DNA from 4 places in the Rahnella sp. BCC 1045 genome. Region 3 is predicted to be linked to each of the others. Evidence: predicted binding sites of a transcription regulator. Region 3 holds the regulator's gene; each other region holds the start of a gene.

Region 1 (7,733 bases), on a different contig from region 3:
GCATCGATACCAATGACATTCTCACCTTCCGCATTCACAAAAATCAGCGCTACGCCGGTGGTTGTCTCTTTGATAGCTTCGATAGGTTGCGTATTAATGTGGTCACTCGCCAGCTGCTTGCGAACACGCTCGCCAATATCGTCATCACCGACACAGGCAATAAATGAAATATCAGCGCCACTGCGACCGGCGGCGACCGCCTGGTTTGCACCTTTGCCGCCGAAAGCCACGGTGTATTGCTTACCGATTACGGTTTCACCCGGTTGCGGGAAATGGTTGATATTCAAAATATGGTCGGCATTGATACTGCCGAGAACCACCAGTTTGCCTGTCTTCACGTGTTGCTCCCTGAGTTAAATAGCGCCCCCGTAAGGAGGCACGCAGATACAGCGTCAATATTACGGCTGAGCAACCAGTTTCAAATCAACAGGGATAACCGCCGGAACTTTTTCGCCTTTCAGCACTTTGTCTGCGGTTTGGACGCCGATTACGCCGATTTGTTCAGGACGCTGTGCCACAGTAGCGCCCATTTTGCCGCCGTTGACCGCTTTGATGCCGTCTTCTGTGCCGTCGAAACCGACAACCAGCACGTCAGTTTTACCGGCAGTCTGCAGGGCACGCAATGCGCCGAGTGCCATTTCATCATTCTGAGCAAAGACCGCCTGCACGTCCTGATGCGCAGTCAGCAGGTTTTGCATAACGTTCAGACCTTTGGTACGGTCGAAGTCAGCAGGCTGGCTGGCCAGGATCTGGAAGTGGTGTTTTTGAGCGGCTTCTGCGAAACCTTTACCACGTTCGCGGGCAACAGACGTCCCGGCAATCCCTTCCAGTTCGATAACTTTCGCGTTATCGCCCAGTTTCTTAGCAATGTAATCACCGGCCATCTGGCCGCCAAAGGCGTTATCAGAAGCCACGTGGCTGGCGACAACGCCCTTGGTCGCCTGACGGTCAAGGGTGATCACCGGGATTTTAGCCTGGTTGGCCATCGCTACGGCGTTACCTACCGCGTCAGAATCCGTCGGGTTGATCAGCATCAGCTTGGTGCCGCGAACGGTCAGGTCTTGCACGTTCGCCAGCTCTTTCGCCGGGTTGTTCTGAGAATCAAGCACTACCAGGTTGTAGCCCAGTTTATCGGCTTCTTTTTGCGCGCCGTCTTTCATAGAAACGAAGAACGGGTTGTTCAGAGTAGAAACGACCAGCGCAATGGTATCTTTCGCCAGAACGTTAGCACTGAAAGAAGCGGTGATCGCTGCGGCGGAAACCCAGACAGCCAGTTTTTTCATATTCATGGTCATAAGTCCTGTAGGAGAGTTTATTTGTTGCTTTTGTTATCCACCAGAACCGCCAGCAGAATGACGACTGCTTTTACGATCATCTGGTAGTAGGAAGAAACACCTAATAAGTTCAAACCGTTATTCAGGAAGCCAAGGATCAAAGCACCGATCAGGGTGCCTACAATACGTCCTTTCCCGCCAGAGAGGCTGGTTCCCCCTAATACCACAGCGGCAATGGCATCCAGCTCGTAACCGGTACCTGCGTTAGGCTGCGCAGAAGACAGACGCGCCACTTCGATGATACTGGCCAGAGCCGCCAGCAATCCGCACAGGGAGTAGACGATAATTTTGACTTTATCGACGCTGATACCTGACAGACGCGTCGCGGATTCATTACCGCCCAGCGCGTAGATATAACGCCCCAAGCGTGTGTGATGGAGCATGTACCAGGCGGCAATAAACACGACGGCCATCAGCCAGACCGGCGTCGGAATGCCCAGCGGACGTCCGATACCAAACCAGCCGAATACGTCTGCCACATCGTTAAAACCGGTGCTGATCGGGCTGCCGTTGGTATAAACCATCGTGATACCGCGCAGCAGTAACATCATGACCAGCGTGGCGATAAACGCCTGCACCTTGCCTTTAGCGACAATCAAACCCGTGACAGCGCCGACACCTGCACCCAGCGCCAGCGCGCCCGCCACTGCGACTAAAGCATTCACTTCCAGCCCGACAATTGAAGCCGCCACCGCGCCGGTCAGCGCCAGCAGAGATCCGACGGATAAATCAATGCCGGAAGTGAGGATCACCAGCGTCATACCGACCGCCATAATGGCGTTAACCGACGTTTGCTGAAGGATGTTAAACAGGTTATTGAGCGTGAAGAAATTCGGGCTCATGGAAGAAACCACGGCAATCAACACCAGCAGTGCAATCAGAGACTTTTGCTCCAACAACCACTCTTTACTGATCCAGCGCTTTTTGGCTGGCAATGTCTGAGAACTCATATCTGATTACTCCTGCGTCACGCCGTATTGCTTGCCGACAGCGGCTGCCATCAACACTTCTTGCGTAGCCTGTTCTATCGGGAATTCACCGCTTAAATGACCTTCATGCATCACCAAAATCCGGTCACTCATGCCGATCACTTCCGGCATTTCTGAGGAAACCAAAATGATGCTCAGCCCTTCGCGCTTGAACTGGTTTATAAGCTGGTAAATCTCTTTTTTGGCACCCACGTCAACGCCGCGCGTCGGTTCGTCCAGGATCAGGACTTTTGGCCGTGTCATTAATCCGCGGGCAATCGCCACTTTTTGCTGATTACCCCCGGAAAGCAGGCCAATGGTCTGCATCATTGATGGCGTTTTAATATTGAAGAGGCGGATAAAGTCGCCGACGGCTTGCTGTTCTTCCGCATGTTTGAGTCGTCCGCCGCCGTGGCTGAAATAACGCAAAGCGGTCAGCGACATATTTTCTTTCACAGACATGCCCAGCACTAAACCATCACGCTTACGGTCTTCAGAGATATAAACGATGCCGTTCGCCAGCCCGTCCTGCGGTGAATGGGTGACGACTTCGCGCCCATCAAGCGACACATAGCCACTTTTACGCGGCAACGCGCCGTAGAGAATTTTCATCAGTTCGGTACGGCCTGCGCCCATCAAACCGGAAATCCCGAGAATTTCACCGCTGTGCAGATCAAAACTGACGTTATCCACACCCGGCCCGCTGACATCACGTACCTGCAGACGCAGCGCACCGCGCTGATGATTAATACGCGGGTACTGTTCTTCGAGGCGGCGACCGACCATCATTTCAATCAGCGAGTCTTCTTCCAGCGAACTGACCGGACGCTCTGCGATAAACTGACCGTCACGGAATACGGTCACGTCATCACAGATTTCGAAGATTTCTTTCATACGGTGAGAGATATACACCACGCCACAACCCGCAGCTTTCAGCTCGCGGATCACGCTAAATAAAGAGGCAGTTTCGGTGTCGGTCAGGGCATCCGTCGGTTCATCCATGATGATGACTTTGGACTCAAAGCTCAGCACCTTGGCAATTTCGACCATCTGCTGGTCGCCAATTGATAATTCGCCCACCAGACGATTGCTTTTGTAGCGCAAGTTCAGGCGTGCCAGCAGTTTATCGGCTTCGGCATACATCTTTTTCCAGTTAATGCGGCCAAAACCGTTCACAAACTCCCGGCCCAGAAAGATGTTTTCAGCGATGGTCAGCTGTGGGATCAGGTTTAATTCCTGATGGATGATCCCAATTCCGGCTTCCTGAGAAGCTTTCGGGCCATTAAACGCCGCTTCCTTACCGAGAAAATGTACTGAGCCGGCATCTTTCTGGTAGATGCCGGTCAGCACTTTCATCATGGTGGACTTGCCCGCGCCGTTTTCTCCCACCAGCGCCATCACACGTCCCGGATAGACGCTGAGCGCCGCGCCGGAGAGTGCTTTCACGCCAGGAAAGGCTTTATCAATGCCTGTCAGTTGCAGCAAAGGTTGCATAAAGACCTCAGAAGGTTACGCCGGCACACAGAATAATGTTCGCGTAGGGCGAACATTCCCCGCTGCGGATCACAGCCCGACTTTTTTCGCTTTGCGCTTTGAATGCCTCATGACTGACGTAATCCAAAGCAATGGTGTTTCCCTGGTGTTGTTCGAGTTGTGTCAATCGGGCGAGTAACGCTTCATGGAGTTGAGGATTTTTAGTGAGGATTTCCTCTGCGAGGATAGCCCGCTCAACCTGCATCTCGTGTGTCACTACCTCTAAGACTTGTAAAAAGGTGGGCACTCCCTGAGTTAGCGCCAGATCGATGCGTTGGCAAGCTGCTGGCACCGGAAGTCCGGCATCGCCAATAACCAGCTGATCGGTGTGACCTAACCGGGCAATAACATTTGAGATTTCGGCATTTAACAGCGGTGACTTCTTCATTGTGTACTCCTACAGCGAAACGTTTCGCTCACGGATGAGTTTATGAGACTCAGCGGGCAAGGCAACGAAGATGTGATGGAATTGTGATCAGCGTCGAAACGTTTCGCTGAATGATTCAGAAACCACGCAGAAATTTGAGTTTGGTGATTATTAAAGGGGGTGAAGAAATAAAACAGGGCACCCGAAGGCACCCTGTGAGCGGCAGAAAAAAGCGTTAAATTTCTACCTGTGTACCGAGTTCGATCACGCGGTTCGGCGGAATTTCAAACTGATCCGGTGCCCGCAATGCGTTACGGCTAAGCGCCATAAAGAGTTTGCCACGGAAGTAGAGATACCACGGGCGCTTGGTCAGGATCAGCGATTCGTGCGACATAAAGAACGAGGTTTCCATCATCCGGCACGGCAATCCTTCCAGACCACAGCGGTGGAAGACTTCTTCCACATTCGGCGTTTCTTTAAATCCATAACTCGCCACCACGCGCCAGAATGTCGGCGAAAGCTGCTCAATGGTGACGCGCCGGACGTTATGCACATAAGGCGCATCTTCCGTTCGCAACGTCAGCAGGACAACACGCTCATGCAACACTTTGTTGTGTTTGAGGTTATGCAGCAGCGCAAACGGGATCACGTTGATGGCGCGCGACATATATACCGCCGTGCCCGGAACACGAACCGGCGGGGATTTTTCCAGGGACGCGATCATCGCTTCCAGAGAATTGCCGTGTTCGTTCATGCGGCGCATAAGGCGGAAGCGCTCGCTTTTCCAGGTGGTCATGACGATAAACATGCACAGGCCGAGCGTCAGCGGCAACCAGCCACCGGAGAACAGTTTCGTGGCGTTCGCGGCAAACAGCGGGATATCCATAAACAGCAGACCGATCAACAAAATCCCAACCAGAAACGGTTTCCAGTGCCAGTTTTTGAGCGCCACCGTGCAGGAAAGAATACTGGTCAGCACCATCGTACCGGTCACGGCGATACCGTACGCCGCCGCCAGATTGCTCGAATGCTCGAAGCTGGCGATCACGATAACCACCGCGAAATACAGCAGCCAGTTAATCGCAGGGATGTAGATCTGACCCGCTTCCATTTCTGAGGTGTGGATAATACGCATCGGCGGCAAATAGCCCAGACGCACAGCCTGACGGGTCAGGGAGAACACACCGGAGATAACGGCCTGGGACGCGATAATGGTTGCCAGCGTCGCCAGAATCAGTAAAGGAATCAGCGCCCAGTCAGGTGCAAGCAGAAAGAACGGGTTTTTGATCGACTCCGGGTTTTTCAGCAGCAACGCGCCCTGACCGAAATAGTTCAGCACCAGAGAAGGCAGCACGACGGTGAACCAGGCCAGACGGATAGGGAATTTCCCGAAGTGGCCCATATCGGCATACAGCGCTTCCACACCGGTAATCGACAGAACGACCGCGCCGAGTGCCAGGAAGGAAAACGACTTGTGCTCGATAAAGAAGTTAACCGCCCACATCGGGTTCATGGCGCGCAGCACTTCCGGGTTCTGCATGATGCTGTTCACACCGAGCACCGCCAGCGTCAGGAACCACAGCAACATGACTGGCGCAAAGAGTTTGCCCACGATGCCGGTACCGTGCTTCTGAATAACGAAAAGCAACGTCAGGACAGTAATAGAAAGAGGGACAATATAGGGATCGAGTGAAGGTGCTGCGATTTCAAGACCTTCCATCGCGGAAAGAACGGAAATAGCCGGCGTGATCACCACTTCACCATAGAAGAAACTTCCCCCGATCAGGCCGAGAATGACCAGAACGGCGGTGGTACGTGCCGACGTATTTCTGCCCGCCAGAGACATCAGCGTAAGAATACCGCCTTCACCTGCGTTGTCTGCCCGCATCACATAAGTGAGGTATTTGAGCGAAACAATGAGGATTAACATCCAGAAAATCAGAGAGAGAAAACCAAAAACGACGCTGGGTTCAACGTTGAAACCATAGTGACCAGAAAAGCACTCTCTTAAGGTATAGAGAGGACTGGTACCAATGTCGCCATAGACCACACCAATGGCGGCCAGGGTTACTGCTGGGAGTGACCGTTTATGTTCAGTGCTCATATTTCGTTTCTTTTTTGCTCGAACATCCGTAAGCGATGCGTGCGCTCAGTCTTATGATGCCCACTAAAAGGCGCACAGTATGCACGAATAAATCAGATTGCCTACCCTTAAATGTGCAGCTAAACCGCCATTCAGATGAACGCGGTCACAATTCTGATAATAGAAAATTTTTACTAATCAACAAGCTATAGCGTTAAAAATAAACGTGGCATATCGTCATAAGCCAGTACACTATTCAACAACTAAATGGAAACCGGAAGAGACAGTATGGCGCAATCCCCCCTTCTGGCAGAACGGATAGCCCGTCTTGCTAACGCATTAGAACATGGCCTGTACGAGAGGCAAGATGCCATACGCCTGTGCCTGCTGGCGGCCCTGTGCGGGGAGAGCGTTTTTCTGCTTGGCCCGCCGGGTATTGCAAAAAGTCTGATTGCCCGCCGTCTGAAATTTGCTTTCCGTCACGCACGCGCTTTTGAATATCTTATGACGCGCTTTTCCACGCCGGAAGAAGTCTTTGGTCCGCTGTCGATTCAGGCCCTGAAAGATGAAGGCCGTTATCTGCGTCTGACTGAAGGTTATCTGCCGGAAGCGGAAATTGTTTTCCTGGATGAAATCTGGAAAGCAGGACCGGCCATCCTTAATACGTTGCTTACCGCCATCAACGAACGTCGTTTCCGTAATGGCGAGCGCGAAGATCCTATTCCGATGCGTCTGCTGGTCAGTGCTTCCAACGAATTGCCTGGAGCCGACGGCGGACTGGAAGCATTGTATGACCGCATGCTGATTCGCCTGTGGCTGGATAAAGTGCAGGATAAGCAGAATTTCCGCTTACTGCTGACCAGCCGTAATAATGAAAGCACCAATCCGGTGGCGGAATCCCTGAGTATCAGCGATGAAGAATATCAACAATGGCAGCCGGAGATCGATAAAGTCAATCTTTCAGACAGTTGCTTTGAACTGGTGTTTCAGCTTCGGCAGCGCCTTGATGCACTCGACACGGCGCCTTATGTTTCTGACCGTCGCTGGAAAAAGGCACTCCGCCTGTTGCAGGCCTGCGCCTTCTTCAGCGGCCGGGACACTATTACCCCGATAGATCTGATTCTGCTGAAAGATTGTCTGTGGCATGACCTGAATACCTATCAGCTGCTGCAAACCCAAATCGAGCAACTGATCACCGAACAGGCTTATCAGCAGCAAACCTTGCTGATGAAAATCCAGCAGCTCAACCAACAATGGATGCAATACCAACAGCAACAAAGCTCCCGCCAGTCGGTTAAGCTGAGCAAAAAAGCCGGTATTTTTAGCCGTAAGCCACAATACAGCCTGCCGGATGCGCTTGTTGCCAGCGGAGTGACGCTGTTGCTGCAAACGCCTTTGCATCTGCACGAGATTAAAGTCACGCATCTGCTTTTTGAACGCAGCGTTCT
Region 2 (7,733 bases), on a different contig from region 3:
GCGGATGTCCGGTTGCTGTTTTGCCACATTCGGACGTTCGTCCATTTTGCGGGTAAAACTGTCAACGATGGCGTCTTTCACTTTCAACGCCCCGTACTGGCTGTTACGGATTTCGTCGTTCAGGCCGCTGAAATGCACGGCAAACGTTTTTTCCACGCCAAACACGGACGGCCAGTCAATCGCCATCACGCCGAGGTAAAGATCCAGATCGCTGTGAACTTTGAATTCGTTCAGCGGTAACAGGATGCGCGAAGCCAGACGGCTCCACAGTAAGCTCCGATACATCAGGCGATCGTCACCTTCAAAATGCACCCCTCCCTGCACAACTTTGCAGGCTTGCGCACCCAGCGTTTCCAGTTCGCTTTTTAACAGTTCTTCCAGTCCACGCGCCGTGCTGGCAAACAAAGAGTTCATATCGACATATCACCAAAAATAAAATTGTTGCGCATTATAGCTAATCCCCACCGCTTGTCATAAAGTCTCTGGTTCTCTTTAAGACTTTATATACAGAGAGGCGACGTTCAGTGCCCATTCTTTCACGTTTATTCGTACACCCGGTCAAATCCATGCGTGGTCTGCAAGTCTCCCACGCACTGGTTACAGCAACAGGACTGACGTTCGACCGCCAGTTCATGATTACCGATACGCAAGGCACTTTTATTACCGCCCGCCAGTATCCCAACCTTGTCCTGTTCACTCCGGTGATCCTGCCCGATGGCCTGATGATCTCTGCGCCAGAAGGTGACAGCATCAGCGTAAAATTCCGTGAATTCGCCGGTGAAAACTCTCCGACAGAAGTCTGGGGCAATCAGTTTACCTCACTCATCGCGCCGGAACCGGTAAATCGCTGGTTAAGTGCTTATTTAAAGCGTGACGTCCAGCTTCGCTGGGTTGGCGAAGAGCCGACGCGCCGTGTGAAAAAACATCCGGAAGTCCCGCTGTCGTTTGCCGACGGCTTCCCGTATCTGCTGATCAATGAAGCGTCGATGCAGGATTTACAGCGCCGCTGTCCGGGGGGGGTACGCGTTGAGCAATTCCGGCCCAACATTGTGGTCAGTGGCACCGAAGCTTATGCCGAAGATACCTGGCAGACGATCCGCATCGGCGAAGTCATTTTCGATCTGGTCAAACCGTGCAGCCGCTGTATTTTCACCACGGTCAGCATTGAGCGCGGACGTAAACATCCGCGGGGCGAACCGCTGAAGACCTTGCAGGGCTACCGTACTGCCAGCGATGGCGACGTGGATTTCGGCCAGAATATGATTGCGCGAAATACCGGTGTGATCCGCGCGGGCGACAGCGTTGAGGTGCTGGCCACCAAACCACCGCGGCCTTACGGCGCAGGTGAAGTGGTTGAAAACGTCGACGCACCGAAAAGCACTGCGCAGGACGTGACCATCAATTATCAGGGCACGCAGTTTACCGGGAATAATCAACAGATTTTGCTCGAACAACTGGAATTGCAGGGATTACGGATCCCATATTCGTGTCGTGCTGGAATATGTGGTGCCTGCAAAATGACATTACGAGAGGGAAAAGTTTCGCCGCTGAAAGAAAGCGCAGTGGGCAAAGACGGAATGATATTGTCGTGCAGCTGTATTCCGGCCTCAGATATTATCATCGGCTAGAAAACGCAGTTAATGCTGAGTCAGGCAGTTTAAACCGGAATTAAAGAACTTAAACTGCCTGATCGTAGACATCGCTGTCTACCCGGAATGCCGCTGGCATCAGCCGGTCATGCATCACTTTGATCGCATCACCTAACACCATCCCGCGCCCTGCCACTGTCAGACGTTCCTGCGCCAGCAGGCACAGACTGGCGTTATCGCCGGACTCAACCACCAGTAATGTCGCCTGCTCACCACTTTCCATTACCTGCACCTGCGCAAGCTGACCGTTTGCTGGCTGGAAAGGACGATGTTGCTGACTGAAATGCCAGCTCTTAGGCATCAGCGGTTTTAAAAAGCGAAAGGCGACTAATGCATTTAATACTAATTCGGCGCGCTGCTCGGCGGCCAGGCGAATATGTTTGCACTGTTCTTCGAAATCAAAATACAGCGCCGCATCATCGACACAAAATGACATATCGCCGAACGCATCCGGCGTTAACATTTTAGCGGGGAATCGGGAACGGAAAATCATGCCATTAGCGAGATCCAACATAAGCCGGTCATGTTCAGTATCAAAATACCAACGCCAATTATCATCTGGTTTGATTTTCATTTCGTCATCCTGTTTGCGCGATGCCCTCTGCCTGTTTGTTCGTGATGTTCTATTGTTACCTGATCCGATAAGAATAGAATTTTTTATTACGAACGGGTATCAGACAAATCCTGAGCCTGAATAATGGTCAGTGGACAAAATATAGACGAGCCGGGTTAATAAATAAACCCCTGACTCGCCTTAAGGATGAAAAATATCAGAGGTGGGTAACAATATCTTTGATCAAACCTGGTCCGCGGAAGATAAATCCGGAATAGATTTGAATTAATGATGCACCGGCTGCCATTTTTTCACGCGCTGCCGTCAGAGAATCAATGCCACCGACGCCAATAACAGGCAGACGACCTTGTAATTCATTTGACAGCATACGGATAATTTCTGTGCTGCGCAGTTGCAGCGGGCGACCGCTTAGTCCGCCTACCTGATCACAATTATTAAGGCCCTGGATCAGTTTACGATCGAGCGTCGTGTTAGTCGCAATCACACCATCCATATTATGACGCACCAGACTGTCGGCTATTTGGATCAATTCTTCCTCAGAAAGATCCGGCGCGATCTTCACAGCAATCGGCACATATTTCTGATGACGTTGCTGAAGTTCAAGCTGCTTATTTTTAATCGCCGCCAGTAAATCATCCAGCGCTTCGCCGTATTGCAGTGAACGTAATCCCGGCGTGTTTGGTGAAGAAATATTCACCGCAATATAACCCGCGTACGGATATACCTTTTCCATACAGGTCAGATAATCATCTTTACCCTGCTCGACCGGCGTATCTTTATTCTTGCCGATATTAATCCCCAGGATGCCGTCAAAATGGGATTTTTTGACGTTATTCACCAGATTATCCACGCCGTGGTTATTGAAACCCATGCGGTTAATCAGGCCTTCTGCCTCAACGATGCGGAATAAACGTGGCTTATCATTACCCGCCTGCGCGCGCGGCGTCACGGTTCCCACTTCCACAAAACCAAATCCCATTGCGCCGAGTGCATCAATACATTCGCCGTCTTTATCCAGGCCAGCAGCCAGCCCCAGCGGGTTCTTAAAAGTTAATCCCATGCAGGTCACCGGTTTGGCCGGAACGGACTGACGAATTAAAAACTCAAGTGGGGTGCCGGAGATGCGGCTTAACTGGCGGAAGGTTAACTCGTGGGCGCGTTCTGGATCGAGCTGAAACAGTGCTTTCCTGACAAAAGGATAATACATGGAGACTCCTGGATTCCCGGTGGCTAGACGGGGCGGTATTATCGACTAAGCGTCAGGCAATTGGAAACGATAACCAGCGGATTGGCACAATAATTGTTTCCGTACGCAAACGATTACTTTTTATTTACCTTAATTTTACTTTTATTCCCCCCGCGCCCGCTTCATCCCTGCTTTATCCGTTTTCAAACTATTCATAGCCAAAATTGAGATTTCCGGTGCGCAGCGTCCCCCTGTTACGTTTACTCCACTTTGTTAAAGAAAATAATGGTTCTATTACTTTTTGTTATAAGGAAGAGAGATGCGCGTTATAACAATCGCAGGTAGCCCGCGACAACCTTCACGTTCTTCCTCCCTGCTGGCGCTCAGCCATCAGTGGCTGGCAAGCCGCGGCGTCGAGGTTTTCACCTATACGATTCAGGATTTTTCCGCTGACGACCTGCTTTTCGCAAATTTCGCCAGCCCGCAGCTCAAACAGCTGACTGCTGAACTGGCAAGCGCCGATGGATTGATCGTGGCAACGCCGGTCTATAAGGCCTCGTTTTCCGGTGCACTGAAAACATTGCTGGATTTGCTGCCGGAACGCGCGCTCGACCATAAAGTTGTACTGCCGCTGGCCACCGCCGGTTCGATTGGCCACATGCTCGCCGTGGATTACGCGCTCAAACCGGTACTGGCGTCGCTCAAGGCCCAGGAAGTTTTGCAGGGCGTTTTCGCCGATGACAGCCTGATCACCGATTACCAGAGTTACCCGGCGAAGCTTGATCCCGCACTTGAAGAGCGTCTGACGGAATCGCTGGAGAACTTCTATCTGGCACTCAGCCGCCGCCGCCCGCTGGCGCCGTCAGTCGCGTCCCTTTCTGCTCAGGCATTACGCGTTTAACTTTAAAAGGAATTAACCATGCCAGCATCCTTCTCTTTATTACGCCGCCTGCCAGCTATTGCCGGGCTGCTGACCAGCCTGACGCTAAGCGGTGCGGCGCTTGCGCAGGAAAAAGATCCCGCACAGTTACGCATCGCCTACCAGAAAGGATCCGTCGGCCTGGTGCTGGCGAAATCTCATCAGTTACTGGAAAAGCGTTTCCCGGACACCAAAATCAGCTGGGTGGAATTTCCTGCAGGGCCGCAGATCCTGGAAGCACTGAACGTTGGCAGCATTGATTTGGGCGGAACCGGTGATTTGCCACCGCTGTTCGCGCAGGCCGCGGGCGCGGATTTGCTGTATATCGGTTCTGAACCGCCGAAGCCGAAAGCTGAAGTTATTCTGGTCGACAGCAACAGCCCGATTAAAACTGTCGCGGACCTGAAAGGACATAAAGTGGCTTTCCAAAAAGGCTCCAGTTCGCACAATTTACTGCTTCGTGCGCTGCAACAGGCCGGGCTGAAATTCACCGATATCCAGCCGGTTTATCTGACGCCTGCTGACGCCCGCGCGGCTTTCCAGCAGCATGACGTCGATGCCTGGGCTATCTGGGACCCATACTATTCCGCCGCTGAAGTTCAGGGCGATGTTCGCGTCCTGACCGACGGTTCCACGCTGCACCAGACCGGTTCTTTCTATCTGGCACCGAAAAAATATACCGAAGCGAATCCGCAATTTATCAGCGCCGTTCTGGACGTGTTAACGCAGGCGAATGCGCTGACGAAAACCGACCGTGCGCAAAGCATCACACTGCTTTCCCAGTCGATGGGGCTGCCGGATAAAGTCGTGGCGTCTTATCTCGATCATCTGCCGGATATGCCAATCACACCGGTCAGTGCTGAAACGGAAAAACGCCAACAGCAAACCGCCGATTTGTTCTATGAAAACCATATTTTGCCAAAACCTGTTGAGATTAAAGATCGCATCTGGAAGCCCGCTGTACAGGCTAACTGATCACTCATTGAGCCGCCCGCTGAGCGGCACCCGTGACGAATTGAGAGGAAAAACAACATGAGTCTGAACGTATTTTGGTTCTTACCTACCCACGGCGATGGCCGTTATTTAGGCACTGAAGAAGGCGCGCGAGTAGTCGATCACGGCTATCTTCAGCAGATCGCACAGGCCGCCGACCGCCTGGGTTTTGGCGGTGTATTGCTGCCAACGGGCCGTTCATGTGAAGACTCATGGCTGGTGGCCGCCTCACTGATTTCGGTGACTCAGCGTCTGAAATTTCTGGTCGCGCTGCGTCCGGGGATTATTTCTCCGACGCTGGCTGCCCGTCAGGCCGCCACGCTGGACCGGCTTTCCGGCGGTCGTGCGCTGTTTAATCTGGTGACAGGCGGTGATCCCACCGAACTGGCTGCCGAAGGTTTGCACCTCAATCACAAGGAACGCTACGAAGCGTCCGCCGAATTTACCCGTATCTGGCGTCGTGTGCTGGAAGGGGAAACCGTGGATTACGAAGGCAAACACATTCAGGTGAAAGGGGCGAGCCTGATGCACCCGCCGGTTCAGTACCCCCGTCCGCCGCTGTATTTTGGCGGTTCTTCTGACGAAGCGCAGGATCTGGCCGCTGAGCAGGTTGAACTTTATCTCACCTGGGGTGAACCGCCGGCACTGGTGAAAGAAAAAATCGAGCAGGTCCGTGCGAAAGCCGCAGCGAAAGGCCGTACCGTGCGTTTCGGTATTCGTCTGCACGTGATTGTCCGCGAAACAAACGAAGAGGCCTGGCGCGCCGCCGACAAGCTGATTGCCAACGTGGATGACGAAACTATTCAGCGTGCGCAGGCCGCATTTGCGAAAACTGATTCCGTCGGTCAGCACCGCATGGCCGCCCTGCACGGCGGCGATCGCAACAAACTGGAAATCTACCCGAACCTGTGGGCAGGCATTGGTCTGGTGCGCACCGGAGCCGGCACGGCGCTGGTCGGCGACGGCCCGACCGTTGCGGCCCGCATGCAGGAATATGCCGATCTGGGCATCGATACCTTTATTTTCTCCGGTTATCCGCATCTGGAAGAAGCGTACCGCGTCAGTGAGCTGCTGTTCCCGCATCTGGATCTGGCAAAACACGAAGACGATCAAACCGTGAAAAAAGCCATTTTGCCGCGCGGTGAACTTGTGGCGCACGATTTTGCGAATAAACGTGCCGCCAGCCAGCATTAAGGAGAATAAAGATGACGAGATCACAACGCTGGCTGAACCGCGCCGCGCCCTGGGTCGTTCCGGTTGTCCTGATCGGCGGCTGGCAGCTGGCGGTTGAAGCTGGCTGGTTGTCTAACCGCATACTTCCGGCACCGAGCGCGGTGGTGGAAGCCTTCTGGACACTGGCCAAAAGCGGCGATCTCTGGCAGAACCTGAAGATCAGCACCTTCCGCGCGCTGACCGGTTTTGCCATCGGCGGCAGTCTGGGTTTACTGCTCGGCTTTATCACCGGGCTTTCACGCTGGGGCGAACGTCTGCTCGACAGCTCGCTCCAGATGCTGCGTAACATTCCGCATCTGGCCCTGATCCCGCTGGTGATTTTGTGGTTCGGCATCGATGAATCCGCCAAGATTTTCCTGGTGGCGCTGGGCACGCTGTTTCCGATTTATCTCAATACTTATCACGGCATCCGCAACATTGACCGCGGTTTGCTGGAAATGTCGCGCAGCTACGGTTTATCCGGTTTCCCGCTGTTTATTCAGGTGGTTTTACCGGGCGCGCTGCCGTCGATTATGGTCGGCGTTCGTTTTGCGCTGGGCTTTATGTGGCTGACGCTGATCGTCGCGGAAACCATTTCGGCTAATTCAGGCATCGGGTATCTGGCGATGAACGCCCGCGAGTTTTTACAAACTGACGTCGTGGTTGTGGCCATTGTGTTGTACGCCATCCTCGGCAAACTGGCCGATGTGCTGGCCCGCCAGTTGGAAAGTGTCTGGCTACGCTGGCACCCGGCCTATCAGAAAAAACAAGGAGACGCCGCATGAGCGCACCTGCACGTATCGGGCAAGGCACGCCGGTCACCTTATCCGGCATCACGAAAAAATACGGCAACCGCGCCGTACTGAATGATATCAATCTGCGTATTCCACCCGGCCAGTTTGTGGCCGTTGTTGGCCGCAGCGGTTGCGGGAAAAGTACCCTGCTGCGCCTGCTCGCAGGGCTGGAAAAAACCACGCAAGGCGAGCTGCTCAGCGCCAGTGCGCCGTTGAGTGAAGTTCGGGAAGATACACGGCTGATGTTTCAGGATGACCGCCTGCTGCCATGGAAAAAGGTGATTGATAACGTCGGGCTGGGTTTGAAAGGTCAATGGCGTGAAGCCGCGCGGGCAGCGCTGGAAGAAGTCGGGCTGGCCGACCGCGCCGACGAATGGCCTTCGGCGTTATCCGGCGGACAAAAGCA
Region 3 (7,733 bases):
CGCCACTCAATGAACCAAAACCTGAAACCTTCTACGGCGGCGGTGCTCAGGGCTATACCGATTACCCAACGCTGTAATCAATAATTAATTTTTACACCTTCTTTGCGGCAGCCGATGCCCTCCGGTTGCCGCTTTTTTTGGTCAGTCATTCAGCAACTGATTGCCGTTTTACGGACAAAACGGTCACTATCAGTTAGGCTTGAAATAATAATCATCATGCTGCGAATAAAGAGGAAATTATGCGTTTACTCCATACCATGCTTCGCGTCGGCGATCTGCCGCGTTCAATCAGCTTTTATACCGACGTTTTAGGCATGCGACTGCTGCGTACCAGCGAAAATACAGAGTACAAATATTCACTGGCCTTCGTGGGTTACACCGAAGAAAGTGAAGGCGCCGTGATCGAGCTGACCTACAACTGGGGCGTAGACAGCTACGACATCGGTACCGCCTATGGTCACATCGCGCTGGGCGTAGATAACGTTGCGCAAACTTGCGAAGACATCCGTAATGCGGGCGGTAAAGTGACGCGTGAAGCGGGCCCGGTTAAAGGCGGTTCAACCATCATCGCGTTCGTGGAAGATCCGGATGGCTACAAAATTGAATTGATCGAATCAAAACATGCCGGTCAGGGTCTGGGAAATTAATCCTTTGCAATAATGGCCTTAACCGCTGACAGGGGCGCTGATGCGCCCTTTTTTATTGCCAATTTCTCCGTGCCCCTGTAACGGGTGACAAAATTTGTCATAATGCGCGCTGAATTCGATGAAGATTAAGAAGCTAATGGCCGAGAATAGTGACATTAACGCCCTGAAAGGTCGTTTTCGTGGTTTTTATCCCGTGGTGATTGATGTGGAAACCGCCGGATTTAATGCCAAAACTGATGCCCTGCTGGAAATTGCCGCGATCACGCTGAAAATGGATGAGGACGGCTGGCTGCAAAGCGACGAGACCGTACACTTCCACGTTGAGCCTTTCGAAGGCTCGGTGCTGGTGCCGGAAGCGCTGGCTTTCAACGGTATTGATCCGACCAACCCGTTGCGTGGTGCGGTCAGTGAATACGAAGCGCTGCACGAGATTTTCAAAGTTATCCGCAAAGGGATGAAAGAACAGAACTGTAACAGGGCGATTATCGTGGCGCATAACGCCAATTTTGACCACAGTTTCCTGATGGCCGCTGCCGAACGTGCGGGGCTAAAACGCAATCCTTTCCATCCGTTTGCCACCTTTGATACCGCCGCGTTAAGCGGGCTGGTGCTCGGGCAAACCGTGCTGGCGAAGGCCTGTATCAGCGCCGGTATCGTGTTTGACAGCAGTCAGGCGCATTCCGCCCTGTACGACACTGAACGCACAGCAGAACTGTTTTGCGAGCTGGTGAATCGCTGGAAACGCCTCGGCGGCTGGCCGCTGGCACTGTCTGCGGATGAAAACGAAGTGGAAGAAGCACCGGAAGAAAATCAGCAATAATTTTCGCGGCTTTCATGCAGTCGAAATGACAAATAAAAAGAGCGACATAATGTCGCTCTTTTTTTACCGGTAACCCCGGGTCAGGCTGCCGGTATTTCTGAATCGCCCTGAATTACTCTTCAGAGGATTTGTATTTCTCAGCCGTTTCTTTGATCAGCTGTTGCAGTTCACCGCGCTGGAACATCTCAACCACGATGTCGCAACCGCCAACCAGCTCACCATCAACCCACAGCTGCGGGAACGTTGGCCAGTTAGCAAATTTTGGCATCTCAGCACGAATATCCGGGTTCTGCAGGATATCAACGTAAGCGAAACGCTCGCCACACGCAGACAGCGCCTGAACAGCCTGTGCTGAAAAACCGCAGCTTGGCAGTTTTGGAGAACCTTTCATGTACAGCAGAATCGGGTTTTCAGAAACTTGCTTCTGAATTTTTTCAATCGTTGGAGTGGTCATTTCTTGCTTCCTCAAGCCGGTACAGGCTGTCACGGTCATTACTCTTCACGCGCAGCACACAGAGACGGTGTGCAATCACAATGCTTTCTATTGTAACGATGGCTGCCACCAGATAAAAACGCCAATTTTTGTGGGGTCTTTCTCAATACTGGCATTTCGCTAAACAATCTTCTGCGCTTGCGTTCAGGTTCACATATTTAAAGATTCATCGAGAATAACATTTTTGCCGTTCCACGATAATGTCAGATTTGCAAAATCCCATTCTTTAACTTAAATAATAACATGATGAAAAGTGGTTATTTTTTTGACTAAAAATGGCGGTTATTTCGACATAAAAAAAGCTATTAACTTTTTCTCACAATATGATCTAGAATCGAGGCAATTCGTGCTTTTTTGTCTCGTTCTTTTAGGCAATACTCTGACATCCCTGATGTTTAACCCTACCACTCATGGTAACGAAGCTATGCGCTTACTGTTCACGCTTTTTGTGCTGCTCTTTACCCAGCTGTTTCTGAATATGGCTCATGCGTCGCCACAGACTCGTGTCGCGGCCGACCAGCGAAAGAGTCATGTTAACCAGGTCACGCCGGAAGAACGCCGAAAGCGAAAAACGGCAGCCGCGAAAACCAGCAAGAAAACCAAAGTCGCGCCGGTTTCAGAACCTAAAACTCAGGAAAAAAATTCGAAGAAGAAAGTCAAAAGCACCGAACTGGTTAAGCGAAAGACGTCTTCTGAAAAAACAGTAAAAACGACGCGGGCCGAGAGTAAAAAAGAAAAAACACTCAAGACAACCCGGGCCGAGGCGAAAGCAGGGAAGGAAACGAAAAACCGCTCTCTCGCTAAAAACAGCAGTGAAAAGGCCAGTAAAAAAGAAGCGTATGGCCGCCACCGCAAAGGCAAAAAGTTACGTGAAGAAGACAGTAAACCGATAACGCTCAGCGCAACACACAAGAAACGTTATCAGCACGCACAACAAACCGCGATGACCAAGCTGATGCACCAGGTCGGCAAACCTTACCGCTGGGGCGGAACGTCACCGAATACAGGTTTCGATTGCAGCGGACTGGTTTACTACGCATACAAAGATTTGATCCGTATTAAAATGCCCCGCACAGCGAATGAAATGTACCACTTGCGCGATGCGGCCCCGGTCAAACGGGGTGAATTAGAATCCGGCGATCTGGTTTTCTTCCGGATTAATAACCGCGGCGCCGCAGACCATGTCGGTGTTTACGTAGGAAACGGGAAGTTTATCCAGTCACCGCGCACCGGCGAAGACATTAAGATCACCTCACTGGGTGACGATTACTGGCAAGATCATTATGTAGGCGCACGACGGGTAATGACCCCTAAGACGATCCGATAATAAACAATTCGTTAAGTCTGAAGTTTCGCTAATCAGCCATTGAATAGCATTTAACGAAGAGTTTCTGCAGGGAAGAGTATCGGCGGAATGGGTGACTGCGTAAAATTGAAAAGGGCGATTCCTGTTATAGGTAATCGCCCTTTTTATTGCGGCTTTCGCGCAAATCAGTTCATCACTGCGGTGAAACTGAAAGCAATAATCACGAGCAAAGCGCAGACCGTAGTGATCAAAGAAAATTTCAGGTTGCTGTCCATTAAACCCCCTTACGGATCAAATTGTGGCGTTCGTATAGCCACACTGAATGTGTGCCAACGCATTTTCTCATAATTCGCATTGAAAATCTTGTGCTGAATGACACCAGGTTCATGACAATTTTACTTCCACTTTCCTGCATTATAAGTGAAAATTGTCGGTTACCACGCCTGTGTGCCGGTCGATTTCACCCGAGAGCATTTCACGCCTCACTCTGAAGAATCCACCCAACGATTTCACTGCCCTTTTCGAAGTCAGCAGTTAAATCCACGCAAGCAAACGATTAACATAATGCTAACGTGCTGAAACACGTGAGCACAGGAGTCATTTTTTACATGGCAACGATTAAAGATGTCGCAAAGCGCGCTGGCGTTTCCACCACAACCGTGTCGCACGTCATCAATAAAACCCGTTTCGTCGCCGAAGAAACCCGAGCCGCGGTTCTCCTTGCAATCAAAGAGTTGCACTATTCTCCCAGCGCTGTGGCACGTAGCCTGAAGGTCAATAACACCAAAACAATCGGTCTGCTGGCAACGTCCAGTGAAGCGCCCTACTTCGCCGAAGTGATTGAGGCCGTGGAGAACAGCTGTTTCTCAAAAGGCTATACGCTGATTTTGTGTAACTCACACAATAATCTGGAGAAGCAACAGGCCTACCTGCAAATGCTGGCGCAAAAACGCGTCGACGGTTTACTTGTGATGTGCGCGGAGTATCCGGACGAATTGCTGAATATGCTTGAAGAATACCGCTCTATCCCGATGGTTGTGATGGACTGGGGCGAAGCGCGTAAGAATTTCACCGACAGCATTATCGATAACGCGTTTGAAGGCGGCTATATGGCCGGACGTTATCTGATTGAACGCGGTCATCGCGATATCGGCGTGATCCCTGGGCAACTGGCGCGAAACACCGGCGGCGGCCGTTTCCAGGGCTTTGTGAAAGCACTGACGGAAGCCAATATTCCTCTTCGTGAAGAATGGGTCGTTCAGGGCGACTTTGAGCCGGAATCGGGCTATCAGGCCATGCACAAAATTCTGATGCAGAAAAACCGCCCGACGGCTGTATTCTGTGGCGGTGACGTGATGGCGATGGGGGCAATCTGTGCCGCCGATGAACTGGGCCTGCGCGTACCGCAGGATATTTCCGTGATTGGCTATGATAACGTGCGTAACGCGCGCTATTTCTCACCGGCACTGACGACAGTTCATCAGCCAAAAGAACGTCTGGGCGAAATGGCCTTTACCATGCTGCTGGACAGAATTATCAGCAAACGCGAAGAGTCGCAGACCATTGAAGTGCATCCCAAACTGGTTGAGCGCCGTTCCGTGGCCGACGGCCCGTACCGCGATTACCGCCGTTAACTTTCAATAAACGCCTGTGCCACAGGCGTTTTTTTGTCAGTCGCGCAACCATTCCCGGTTCATCGTTTCCGTGTCTCCCATGTATTCCAGCAGCCACGCCAGCGAAGGCGACGGATTGCTCTGATCCCACGTCAGGCAGCACGGGCTGTCCGGAAAGGTATTTTCCAGCGACAGTACCTGTAATTTTTGCTGTTCAATCAAGGGTGTCACGCGGTGAACCGGCATCATGCCAACACATAAACCTTCGTTCAGACATTCCAATGCACACGTCCAGTCGGGAACCACCAGCCGCCGCTGGTTATCCAGCGTCCAGGTATCGCGTTTCGGCAATGTACGCGATGTATCTTCCAGGCAAAGCGCCGGATAAGGCCGTAACTGATCGTCACTCAGTATTCCCTGCGTCTGGGCCAGCGGATGTTGCGCGCTGACCACACAATGCCAGTCCATAAAACCCATATCGCGGAAATTGAACCGTCCACCGACGGGGATCGCCCGCGTCGCGCCGATGGCGACATCCGCCCGCCCGTCGACCAGCGCGTCCCAGACACCGTTAAAGACTTCCGAATGAATGATGAGTTCGGTATCAGGGAAATGGCGATAGAAATCCAGCACCAGCCGCCGTGTCCGCGCAGGTTTAACGATACGGTCAACGGCAACCCGTAATTCTCCGCGCCAGCCATTGGCGACCTGCTGACACTGGCGGCGGGTCGCTATCATTTTTTTTGTCAGAACCCGCGCTTCGTCGACAAAAACTTTACCGGCAGGAGTCAGAATAACGTCGCGATGTCTGCGTTCAAACAACGGAACGGCCAGCCATTGTTCAAGCTGGCGAACGGTGTAGCTGATGGCAGAAGGAACCCGGTGCAAGTCCTGCGCGGCAGCGCTAAAACTGCCTGTTCGGGCGACGGCATCGACCACTTCAAGAGCATATTCTGACCACATCGTTTAGCCTTCAATATTTTTGATAGCAGATTGCAAATATTAGCGTTTCACAAGCCTGTTATCAAAGCGTTAAACTCCGCATCCGATACGATTTCCGCGTCAAATCATCTGCAATAAATAAATTAAAGAGACAATAATGAAACCCTCACTTGGATTTATGCTCTATCTTGCCGGGCTGAGCATGCTTGGCTTTTTAGCGACCGATATGTACCTTCCGGCCTTCAGCGCGATGCAAAGCAGCCTGATGACCAGCCCGGGCATGATCAGCGCCAGCCTGAGTATTTTCCTTGGCGGCTTTGCCATCGGTCAGCTGTTGTGGGGGCCATTGTCCGACAAGATTGGCCGCAAGCCGGTATTGCTGATTGGCTTAGCGCTCTTTGTCGTCGGTTGTCTGGGCGTGCTATGGGTTGAGAATGTCCGCGCCCTGCTGGCGCTGCGTTTCCTGCAAGCTGTCGGCGTCTGTGCCGCCGCCGTCACCTGGCAGGCGCTGGTGGTAGATCGCTTTTCTGCCGATGTTGCTAAAAAAACCTTTGCCAGCATCATGCCACTGGTTGCGCTTTCCCCTGCTCTGGCACCTTTGCTGGGCGCCTGGGTTCTCAACCATTTTGACTGGGAAGCGATTTTCGTTCTGCTGACCGCCGTAGCCGTTATCTTGCTTATCACCACGTCCACACTGCGCGAAAATGCGCCAGAGGTTCATGCTCCTGCTGATAAAACCGGTTTCGCGAAACTTCTCGCTTCCCGGTTTTACAGCGGTAACGTGATGATTTATGCCGCCTGCTCTGCCGGCTTTTTCGCGTGGCTGACCGGTTCCCCGTTTATTCTCAGCGACATGGGGTATTCGCCGGGTGTGATTGGCCTGAGCTATGTTCCACAGACCATTGCTTTCCTTCTGGGCGGTTTTGGGTGTCGTGTGCTGATCAGCAAAACGGATGGGAATAAGATCCTGCCGTGGCTGCTGGCAGGTTATGGCGTCAGTGTGGCGGGTTTGTTCGGCGTGGCTATATTTACTGATGCGAGTCTGGTGAGTCTGTTAATTCCGTTCTGCCTGATGGCTTTGGTGAATGGCGCGATTTATCCCATTGTCGTCGCAAATGCATTAATGCCATTTCCTGCTAATACAGGTAAGGCCGCGGCGTTGCAAAATACACTGCAGTTGGGTCTATGTTTCCTCGCGAGTTTGCTGGTTTCCGCATTTATTGTGCAACCACTCATGGCGACAGTCACCACGATGCTGTCTACACTACTGTTGGTAGTTTTAGGCCGCTGGCTGTCACTGCGTCAGGAAGAAGTGCAATCCGGTGAACAGGAACCGGTGCAGAAACAGCAGGCACGGAATGCAAACTAATAGTGATAATGACTTTAAGTAACAATCACTTAATGGACATTTACATTCGTAGTGATTAACTATTGAGAATGCCAGCCAGCGAGCCTATACTCAACTGAACCCAATAAAATAGCATTTTTACAATACTTTTATTACATAGTTAGCGTCGGCGCGAGGTTCGCGTCACACTATTTATTCTGGTTCGTTTTTCAAGGATGATTTTCCTGCCCACATTTTGTGTGCAGGCGTTCTTCTAATTTCCTCTGTTGGTGTCGAATATCGGACGTGGCGCAAGTCGTCTGTTCTCATAAAGACCTGCAAAAATAGCCTTTGCTTTTCCCGGCAGGTTAATAAGTCAGAAGAGAAAGTGATGGAGAAGCTATGAGTTCATCGTGTATAGAAGACCAAAGCATTCAGGACAATCAGTGGTATCGGATAGTCAGTGAAATGCTGGCTACGGCAGACATCCAGGTTAACGGTAATCGCCCTTTCGACCTTAAAGTAAAAAACACTGACTTCTTCAAGCGTGTTTTACAGGAAGGTTCTTTGGGTCTGGGTGAAAGT
Region 4 (7,733 bases), on a different contig from region 3:
GCGGGTGCGGATATCCTGATGACGGAACCGGCCTTCCATTTCATACAACACGCCTTCACGCAGCGCGCCGTCGGAAAGGCGTAATTCTTTCACCGCCAGCGCATCAAACACGCCGCGCAGAATCGCCAGGCCGGGAACGAATACCGACTGACGATCTTCTGATAAGCCCGGCAACTCCAGCGCACTGAAATTCTTAAAGTTCAGCACGGCTTCGGTCAGCATTTCCAGCCGTTCAGGGGTAATCAGACCGTCTTTTTCACCCATTTCGACCAGCACTTCATGGGCGGCTTTGATACTGCCTGAGGCACCCAGCGCATACTGCCAGCCTTGCAGACGATACTGCCACGCCAGTGTTTCGAGTTTCTGTGCGGCGGCGAGTTGTGCGCGTTTGAAATTGCTGCGGCTGATTTCACCGTCGGGGAAAAACATTTGCGCAAAACTGACGCAGCCCATGCGGCGGCTTTCGGCCAGTAGCGGCTCGAAATCTTCGCCGATGACCAGTTCAGTCGAACCGCCGCCAATGTCGACCACCAGCTTGCGGCCTTTTTCAGGTTGCGTGTGTTCAACGCCCATAAAAATCAGACGTGCTTCTTCCTGACCGGAAATAATTTCTATCGGATACGGGATTACTTCGGCGGCGCGCTTGAGGAATTCCTCAGCGTTCACCGCCTGACGCAGCGTATGGGTTCCAACGATAGTGACGTTATTTTCCGGAAAACCCTGCAGGCGTTCAGCAAATAAAGCCAGGCAATCCAGCCCGCGTTGAATGGCTTCTTCACTGAGCACATTTTTATTGTTGAGGCCATCGGCCAGGTGAACGCGCTGTTTCAGGCGTCCCAGCACCTGCAATGCGCCGTTAACGACGCGGGCGATCACCATATGGAAACTGTTCGATCCGAGGTCGATCGCAGCAATTTCCTGTGGCTTGGCATTCAATGGGCTGCTGCTTTTAAGGGGCATAGTTGTGTAACGCTCCAGAGGTTCAGGCTTGCTGACTTTGTTGTTCCAGATCTTTGAGATATTCGTAAATCGCCAGTTGTGCGCGCACTTTGCGACGATTTCCGCGTGGAACATACCGGTTGCTCAGTTCTTTATCAATCACTCTGGCTTTTACCGTGTCGCTGAACAGCAGTTCGAGAATGTCCAGAACGCGTTGTTTCAGGCGCGGATCGAGCAGGGCGACAGCCACTTCAATGCGGTAATCAATATTTCGGGTCATCCAGTCAGCGGAAGACAGGAAGACTTTGGTATCGCCGCCATTTTCAAAGACATAAACGCGATCGTGTTCAAGATAGCGGTCGATGATACTGGTGACCTGAATGTTTTCGCTGAAGCCGGGTAAGTTGGGCACCAGTGAACACATGCCGCGGATCAGCAGGCGGATTTTGACGCCCACATTCGACGCGACGTACAGACGATCAATCAGCCCTTTGTCCACCAGATTGTTGATTTTCAGCGTAATGCCACCGGTTCCGCCAGCCTGTACGTTGGCGATCTCTTTGTCGATCAGGCGGTAAAGCATGTCGCGCGAGTTTTGCGGCGACACCATCAGATGTTCGAAAGAAACCGGGCGGTAAGGGTTTTCAATAAAGTTGAAGACGCGACGGACTTCGTTGGTGATACGCGCATCAGCGGTCAGCAGCGAATAGTCGGTATAAAGCCGCGCGGTTTTCTCGTTAAAGTTACCGGTCCCAATATGAGCATAGCGGACAATTTCATCGCCTTCGCGGCGCGAGATAAGAAAGAGTTTTGCGTGAATTTTCAGACCCGGCGCAGAGAAAATAACGTGTACACCGGCTTCCGTCAGACGTTTCGCCCAGTGAATGTTAGCTTCTTCATCGAAACGCGCCTGCAACTCAACAACAACCGTCACTTTCTTGCCGTTATGCGCGGCGTGGATCATCGATTCAATAATGCGTGAGTCTTTTGCCACGCGGTAAATATTGATTTTTATCGATAAAACGTTCGGATCAAACGATGCCTGGCGCAACAGTTCGAGAACGTGCTCAAACGTGTGGTATGGGTAATACAGCAACACGTCCTGTTCACGAATGGCGGCAAAGCCGTTACGGAATTTATCGAACCACAAATGACGCAGGCGTGGCAGAGGGCGGTTGACCAGATTGGCTTTGCCGACGTTTGGGAAACCAATGAAATCTTTAAAGTTGTGGTAACGGCCACCGGCAATCACAGAATCGTAGTTGGAAATACCGAGCTTGCCGCGCAGCAATTCCACCATTTCATCCGGCATGTCGCGCTGATAGACAAAACGCACCGGCTCAGCGGTCAGACGCTGTTTCAGGCTCGATGACATGAGTTCCAGCAGGCTGGATTCCATTTCTGTGACCAGATCGTATTCGGCGTCGCGGGTCATTTTCATCGAATAGGCATTCAGCGCATCGTAATCGAAGAAGCCTTTGAAAATGTCGTCGAGGCAATAACGCAGAATGTTATCCAGCAGGATCATCGGCTTGCGGCGGCGCGGCGCTTCCGGTGGCAGGTTAACGAAACGCGGAACTTTATCGGACGGGATTTCCAGCAGGGCGTAGTGAATCTCTTCGCCGCGGATAATTTCTACCGCCAGATAGGTGTAATCGTCTTTGAGGAATTGCACCAGATTGGTGTCGTGATTAATGAGGATCGGCGTAATGTGCTGGCGCAGCTGATGTTTGAAATACTGACGCAACCAGGCTTGCTGGTTTTCCGACACCTGACGCTCGTTAATCAGGAAAATTTGATTACGTGCCATTTCCAGCAGTAAATCGTTGTAGAGACTGTCAAATTCCTGATCAATGCGAAGCACTTTTGCCTGAATTTTTTTCAGCAAATGACGGGACGCGCCAAGAAAACCCTGTTCCTCACTGATGAGGATCCGCCGTTTTAAATCAGCAAAGCGGACTTTATAAAACTCATCCAGATTATTGGAGTAAATCCCTAAAAAACGCATCCTTTCGATCAGGGGATTACTTTTGTCTGCCGCTTCCTGCAACACGCGCTCATTGAAGGACAGCCAGCTTAGTTCTTTCTCGATATAAAGCTTTTCCTGACCCATTTTCACTCCGTTCATTTGGCTTACAACCTGGCCCATACAGGCAAATCGCCTGAAAAACACTGCAATTTAGCTCAACGTGATCTTCATGTTACCCGTCTGTTTCAAAGCCGGGCGCAACAGGAAGCCTTTTGTGAGAGGGCCTAGTGTCTACTACCAATATTGCGAAAGATTGACAGGAAAGTCCAACACTACAGGGGATGAATTAAGGAGAGTTTATGCAGGGGGAATAAATGAGGATCAAAAGCGGGAAAAGTCTTACCGGTGAAGGCGTTGTCGCCCTCACCGGTAAGGTATTTATGCGAAATCAGACGGCGCTGGCACCAATAAGAGATTCAGGTTTGACCTGAACAGGCTTAGTTTTATATTTCGCCAGGAACTGAGGCTGGAAAATACACATGCGGATGGCGCTGCGATATTCGCCGTTCACAAAGAATTCCTGCTTCAGTTCGCCTTCAAGTTCAAATCCGAGTTTGCTGTAAATATGAATCGCCTTTTTATTTTCTTTGTCGACGATTAAATACAGCTTATAGAGGTTCAGAACGGAGAAGGCATAATCCATGGCCAGACGGACGGCATCACCGGCAAAGCCTTTACCCTGATGCTGCGGGTCGATGATTATCTGAAATTCCGCGCGGCGGTGAATATGATTAATTTCGACCAGTTCGACTAATCCGACCGGCCCGCCCTGGAATTCAATAATAAAGCGACGCTCGCTTTGGTCATGAATATGTTTGTTATAGAGATCTGTCAGTTCGACGAACGCCTCGTAAGGCTCTTCAAACCAGTAACGCATGATGCTGGCGTTATTATCAAGACGGTGAACAAACGACAGGTCATCCTTTTCCAGTGGACGTAATCTGACGCTGTTATTGCTAAACATGGGGTGTTCCTCAAAAAATCAAAAAGCCGTTTTACCTGAGGTAACCTTCGTGAATATGAGATCTGAAACAACCGTGTTTCAGATGAAGGTCGGCGCACAAACGACGTTTAAACGTGCGCCGGGATGGGCATTATATCGGGTGAAATGTAAACAAGTGTCAAATGACAGAAAATAAAAAACCGGCACGAGGCCGGTTTATAGTGAAATCATCGCGCTTAAGCAGATTAATCCGCCGCGTAACCCTGTTCAGGCAGTGGATTATTATCCAGTAGCGCCTGTCCGTTTTGCAAGGACAAACGTCCTTCAACAAACCAGCTGACCACCAGCGGATAAATGCTGTGTTCCTGCGTTTGCACACGCGCCACCAGCTCTTCTTCAGTGTCTTCGGTAAACACCGGGACTTTCGCCTGCAATATGACAGGGCCACCATCGAGCTGCTCAGTGACAAAATGCACCGATGTGCCGTGCTCGGTATCCTGATTTTCAATCGCCTGGCGGTGAGTGTGAAGACCCGGATATTTCGGCAACAGGGAAGGGTGGATGTTGATCATCCGTCCGGCAAAGCGCTGAACGAATTCTGCGGTGAGGATACGCATATACCCGGCGAGTACCACCAGATCGGGCCGGAACGTGTCGATGGCATCGGCCAGTGCGACATCAAACGCGGCGCGATCTTCGTAGGCTTTGACATCCAGCGCATGCGCCGGAATGTGGGCAGTACGGGCTCTTTCAAGCCCGTAAGCGGCGGATTTGTTGCTGAAAACAGCGCAGATTTCTGCGTTGATCCTTCCCTGCTGGCAGGCATCGATCAGGGCCTGTAAATTGCTTCCCTCGCCCGATACCAGAACCACAATCCTTTTCATTTCTATACCTGTCTTCAGTGAGTTGAATTACTGGATGACAACACGTTCAGCGGAGTCAGAGGCTTTAATGTAGCCAATTTTCCACGCTTTTTCGCCATTATCGTTCAGTAAAGCAATCGCCTGTTCAGCCAGCTCAGCCGGAAGTGCAACCAGCATGCCAACGCCACAGTTGAAGGTACGGTACATTTCGTGACGGCTGACGTTGCCGGCGGTTTGCAGCCAGGTAAAGACATCCGGCCACTGCCAGCTTGATTCATCAATGATGACCTGAGTATTTTCAGGAAGAACGCGCGGAATATTTTCCCAGAAGCCGCCGCCGGTCAGGTGGACGATACCGTGCACCTCGACGTTTTCGATCAGATTCAGGATCGATTTCACGTAAATTTTGGTCGGTGCCAGCAGATGGTCGGCCAGCGATTTGCCTGCCAGAACGGTGGTTTCCGGATTGGTTTTGCTGACTTCCAGAATTTTGCGCACCAGCGAGTAGCCGTTGGAATGCGGGCCACTGGCGGCCAGGCCGATCAGCACGTCGCCGTCAGCTACTTTGCTGCCGTCGATAATTTCTGATTTTTCCACCACGCCGACGCAGAAGCCCGCGACGTCGTAATCTTCGCCGTGGTACATCCCCGGCATTTCAGCGGTTTCGCCGCCAACTAACGCACAGCCAGACTGTTTACAGCCTTCTGCAATACCGGTGATCACGCTGGCGGCAGTGTCGACATCCAGTTTGCCGGTGGCGTAGTAATCGAGGAAGAACAGCGGTTCAGCGCCCTGAACGATCAAATCGTTGACGCACATCGCGACCAGGTCGATACCGATGGTATCGTGGCGTTTTAAATCCATCGCCAGACGCAGCTTGGTGCCAACGCCGTCGGTACCCGAAACCAGCACGGGTTCACGATATTTTTGCGGCAGCGCGCAGAGAGCACCAAAACCGCCCAATCCACCCATAACTTCCGGGCGACGGGTCTGTTTTACTACACCTTTAATGCGGTCTACCAATGCGTTACCGGCATCGATATCTACGCCTGCGTCTTTATAGCTGAGAGAGGTTTTGTCGGTCACTGCGAAGTCCCCACGGCGGTTTGGGTTGGTGGTTGAAAAATAATGCGCGGCAATTCTAACAGTGGAAGCAAACGTTTGCGAGCGCCTTATTGACTGTGTCTATCTATACTGATTTTAGAAGCCAATGAGAGAGCTTATCCAAAGTCAGTCTGATTGCAGCAAGGCGGCAAACGCACGAATCCCGATGAGCTGACATGAGTCAGTGATTCGGGTGAGAAAGTGCAGCCAACACCGCAGCAGTTAGACTGACGAAGGATATGTTGATCCGGATCAGGCAATTGGCAGTGGCGTTCAAAAAAAATGGCGTTATAATCTCGCGATTTTTTTTTGCAGCCCAACCACCTTAGGAGAATAAACAATGAAGATCGTCGAGGTGAAACACCCGCTGGTGAAACACAAGCTGGGCCTGATGCGTGAAAATGACATCAGCACAAAACGTTTTCGCGAACTGGCTTCTGAGGTGGGTAGTCTTCTGACGTATGAAGCGACTGCCGATTTAGAAACTGAAAAAGTCACTATCGAAGGCTGGTGTGGTCCGGTTGAAATCGACCAGATCAAGGGCAAGAAAATTACCGTTGTGCCAATTCTGCGTGCCGGTCTGGGCATGATGGAAGGCGTACTGGAACACGTCCCGAGCGCGCGTATCAGCGTGGTGGGTGTGTACCGTGATGAAGAAACCCTGAAGCCTGTGCCGTATTTCCAGAAGCTGGTTTCTAACATCGAAGAACGTCTGGCGCTGGTGGTTGACCCGATGCTGGCAACCGGCGGTTCCATGATCGCAACCATCGACCTGCTGAAAAAAGCGGGCTGCCAGAGCATTAAAGTTCTGGTGCTGGTGGCGGCACCGGAAGGGATCGCCGCTCTCGAAGCTGCGCACCCGGACGTCGAGCTCTACACCGCCTCGGTGGATCAGGGACTCAACGAAAAGGGCTACATCATGCCGGGGCTCGGCGATGCGGGCGACAAGATATTTGGTACGAAGTAAGCGTTAAGCCGACTCATGAGTCGGCTTTTTTTTGGTTTTTAAAACACATAACACAACACCACACTTTAAGAGGATCACATCCATGACCCGTCGTGTCATCGGGGTAAGTGAGCGTCCGCCTTTACTGCAGACAATCCCCCTGAGTTTCCAGCATCTGTTTGCCATGTTTGGTGCCACCGTTCTGGTTCCCATTCTGTTCAAAATTAACCCGGCAACGGTGCTGCTGTTCAATGGCATAGGGACTTTGCTGTATTTATTTGTCTGTAAAGGGAAAATACCGGCGTATCTGGGTTCAAGCTTCGCGTTCATTTCACCGGTGCTGTTGCTGTTGCCGATGGGGTATGAAGTGGCGCTGGGCGGATTTATTGCCTGCGGTTTACTGTTCTGCCTGGTGGCGCTGATTGTTAAGAAAGCCGGGATTGGCTGGATTAACGTGATGTTCCCGCCCGCAGCGATGGGCGCAATCGTTGCCGTCATCGGGCTGGAGCTGGCCGGTGTGGCTGCCAATATGGCCGGTTTGCTGCCGGCTGACGGCGTACCGGTGGATTCCAAAACGATCATCATCTCTCTGGTGACGCTGTCGGTGACGATCCTTGGTTCCGTGCTCTTTCGCGGTTTCCTGGCGATTATCCCGATCCTCATCGGCGTGCTGGTAGGTTATGCGCTGTCCTTCTTTATGGGCGTTGTGGATGTTTCTGCGATTGAAAACGCGCACTGGTTTGCTCTGCCAACTTTCTACACACCGCGTTTCGAATGGGTAGCGATCCTGACCATTTTGCCTGCGGCGCTGGTGGTTATTGCCGAGCATGTCGGGCATTTAGTCGTGACGGCGAACATCGTGAAAAAAGATTTGCTGCGTGATCCGGGCCTGCACCGTTCGATGCTGGC

Evidence for each region. Region 3 encodes PurR, which represses purine synthesis genes. Its sites were predicted from a motif close to CANGCAAACGTTTGCNTG; they were not measured.
Region 1: the regulator PurR is predicted to act here: its motif matches at 4,236-4,253, upstream of rbsD (D-ribose pyranase).
Region 2: the regulator PurR is predicted to act here: its motif matches at 3,533-3,550, upstream of pyrD (quinone-dependent dihydroorotate dehydrogenase).
Region 4: the regulator PurR is predicted to act here: its motif matches at 5,925-5,942, upstream of purM (phosphoribosylformylglycinamidine cyclo-ligase).

Annotation. Positions count from the first base shown of each region.
Region 1 covers NZ_JAFMOZ010000126.1:2,607-10,339, forward strand. Annotated here, with positions in the region: gene rbsK (ribokinase) at 1-338, opposite strand, end outside; gene rbsB (ribose ABC transporter substrate-binding protein RbsB) at 399-1,289, opposite strand; gene rbsC (ribose ABC transporter permease) at 1,313-2,284, opposite strand; gene rbsA (ribose ABC transporter ATP-binding protein RbsA) at 2,291-3,796, opposite strand; gene rbsD (D-ribose pyranase) at 3,804-4,223, opposite strand; gene kup (low affinity potassium transporter Kup) at 4,438-6,306, opposite strand; gene ravA (ATPase RavA) at 6,574-7,733, shown strand, end outside.
Region 2 covers NZ_JAFMOZ010000120.1:45,353-53,085, forward strand. Annotated here, with positions in the region: gene rlmKL (bifunctional 23S rRNA (guanine(2069)-N(7))-methyltransferase RlmK/23S rRNA (guanine(2445)-N(2))-methyltransferase RlmL) at 1-414, opposite strand, end outside; gene J1782_RS09870 (YcbX family protein) at 525-1,628, shown strand; gene J1782_RS09875 (cell division protein ZapC) at 1,678-2,223, opposite strand; gene pyrD (quinone-dependent dihydroorotate dehydrogenase) at 2,420-3,430, opposite strand; gene ssuE (NADPH-dependent FMN reductase) at 3,729-4,310, shown strand; gene J1782_RS09890 (sulfonate ABC transporter substrate-binding protein) at 4,329-5,303, shown strand; gene ssuD (FMNH2-dependent alkanesulfonate monooxygenase) at 5,361-6,515, shown strand; gene ssuC (aliphatic sulfonate ABC transporter permease SsuC) at 6,527-7,318, shown strand; gene ssuB (aliphatic sulfonates ABC transporter ATP-binding protein) at 7,315-7,733, shown strand, end outside.
Region 3 covers NZ_JAFMOZ010000135.1:88,958-96,690, reverse strand. Annotated here, with positions in the region: gene J1782_RS17855 (alkene reductase) at 1-77, shown strand, start outside; gene gloA (lactoylglutathione lyase) at 240-647, shown strand; gene rnt (ribonuclease T) at 784-1,467, shown strand; gene J1782_RS17840 (Grx4 family monothiol glutaredoxin) at 1,580-1,921, opposite strand; gene J1782_RS17835 (C40 family peptidase) at 2,385-3,287, shown strand; gene J1782_RS26565 (YnhF family membrane protein) at 3,452-3,541, opposite strand; gene purR (HTH-type transcriptional repressor PurR) at 3,875-4,900, shown strand; gene punR (DNA-binding transcriptional activator PunR) at 4,937-5,842, opposite strand; gene punC (purine nucleoside transporter PunC) at 5,979-7,190, shown strand; gene cfa (cyclopropane fatty acyl phospholipid synthase) at 7,551-7,733, shown strand, end outside.
Region 4 covers NZ_JAFMOZ010000125.1:56,714-64,446, reverse strand. Annotated here, with positions in the region: gene ppx (exopolyphosphatase) at 1-960, opposite strand, end outside; gene ppk1 (polyphosphate kinase 1) at 983-3,052, opposite strand; gene speG (spermidine N1-acetyltransferase) at 3,357-3,932, opposite strand; gene purN (phosphoribosylglycinamide formyltransferase) at 4,157-4,795, opposite strand; gene purM (phosphoribosylformylglycinamidine cyclo-ligase) at 4,823-5,860, opposite strand; gene upp (uracil phosphoribosyltransferase) at 6,219-6,845, shown strand; gene uraA (uracil permease) at 6,928-7,733, shown strand, end outside.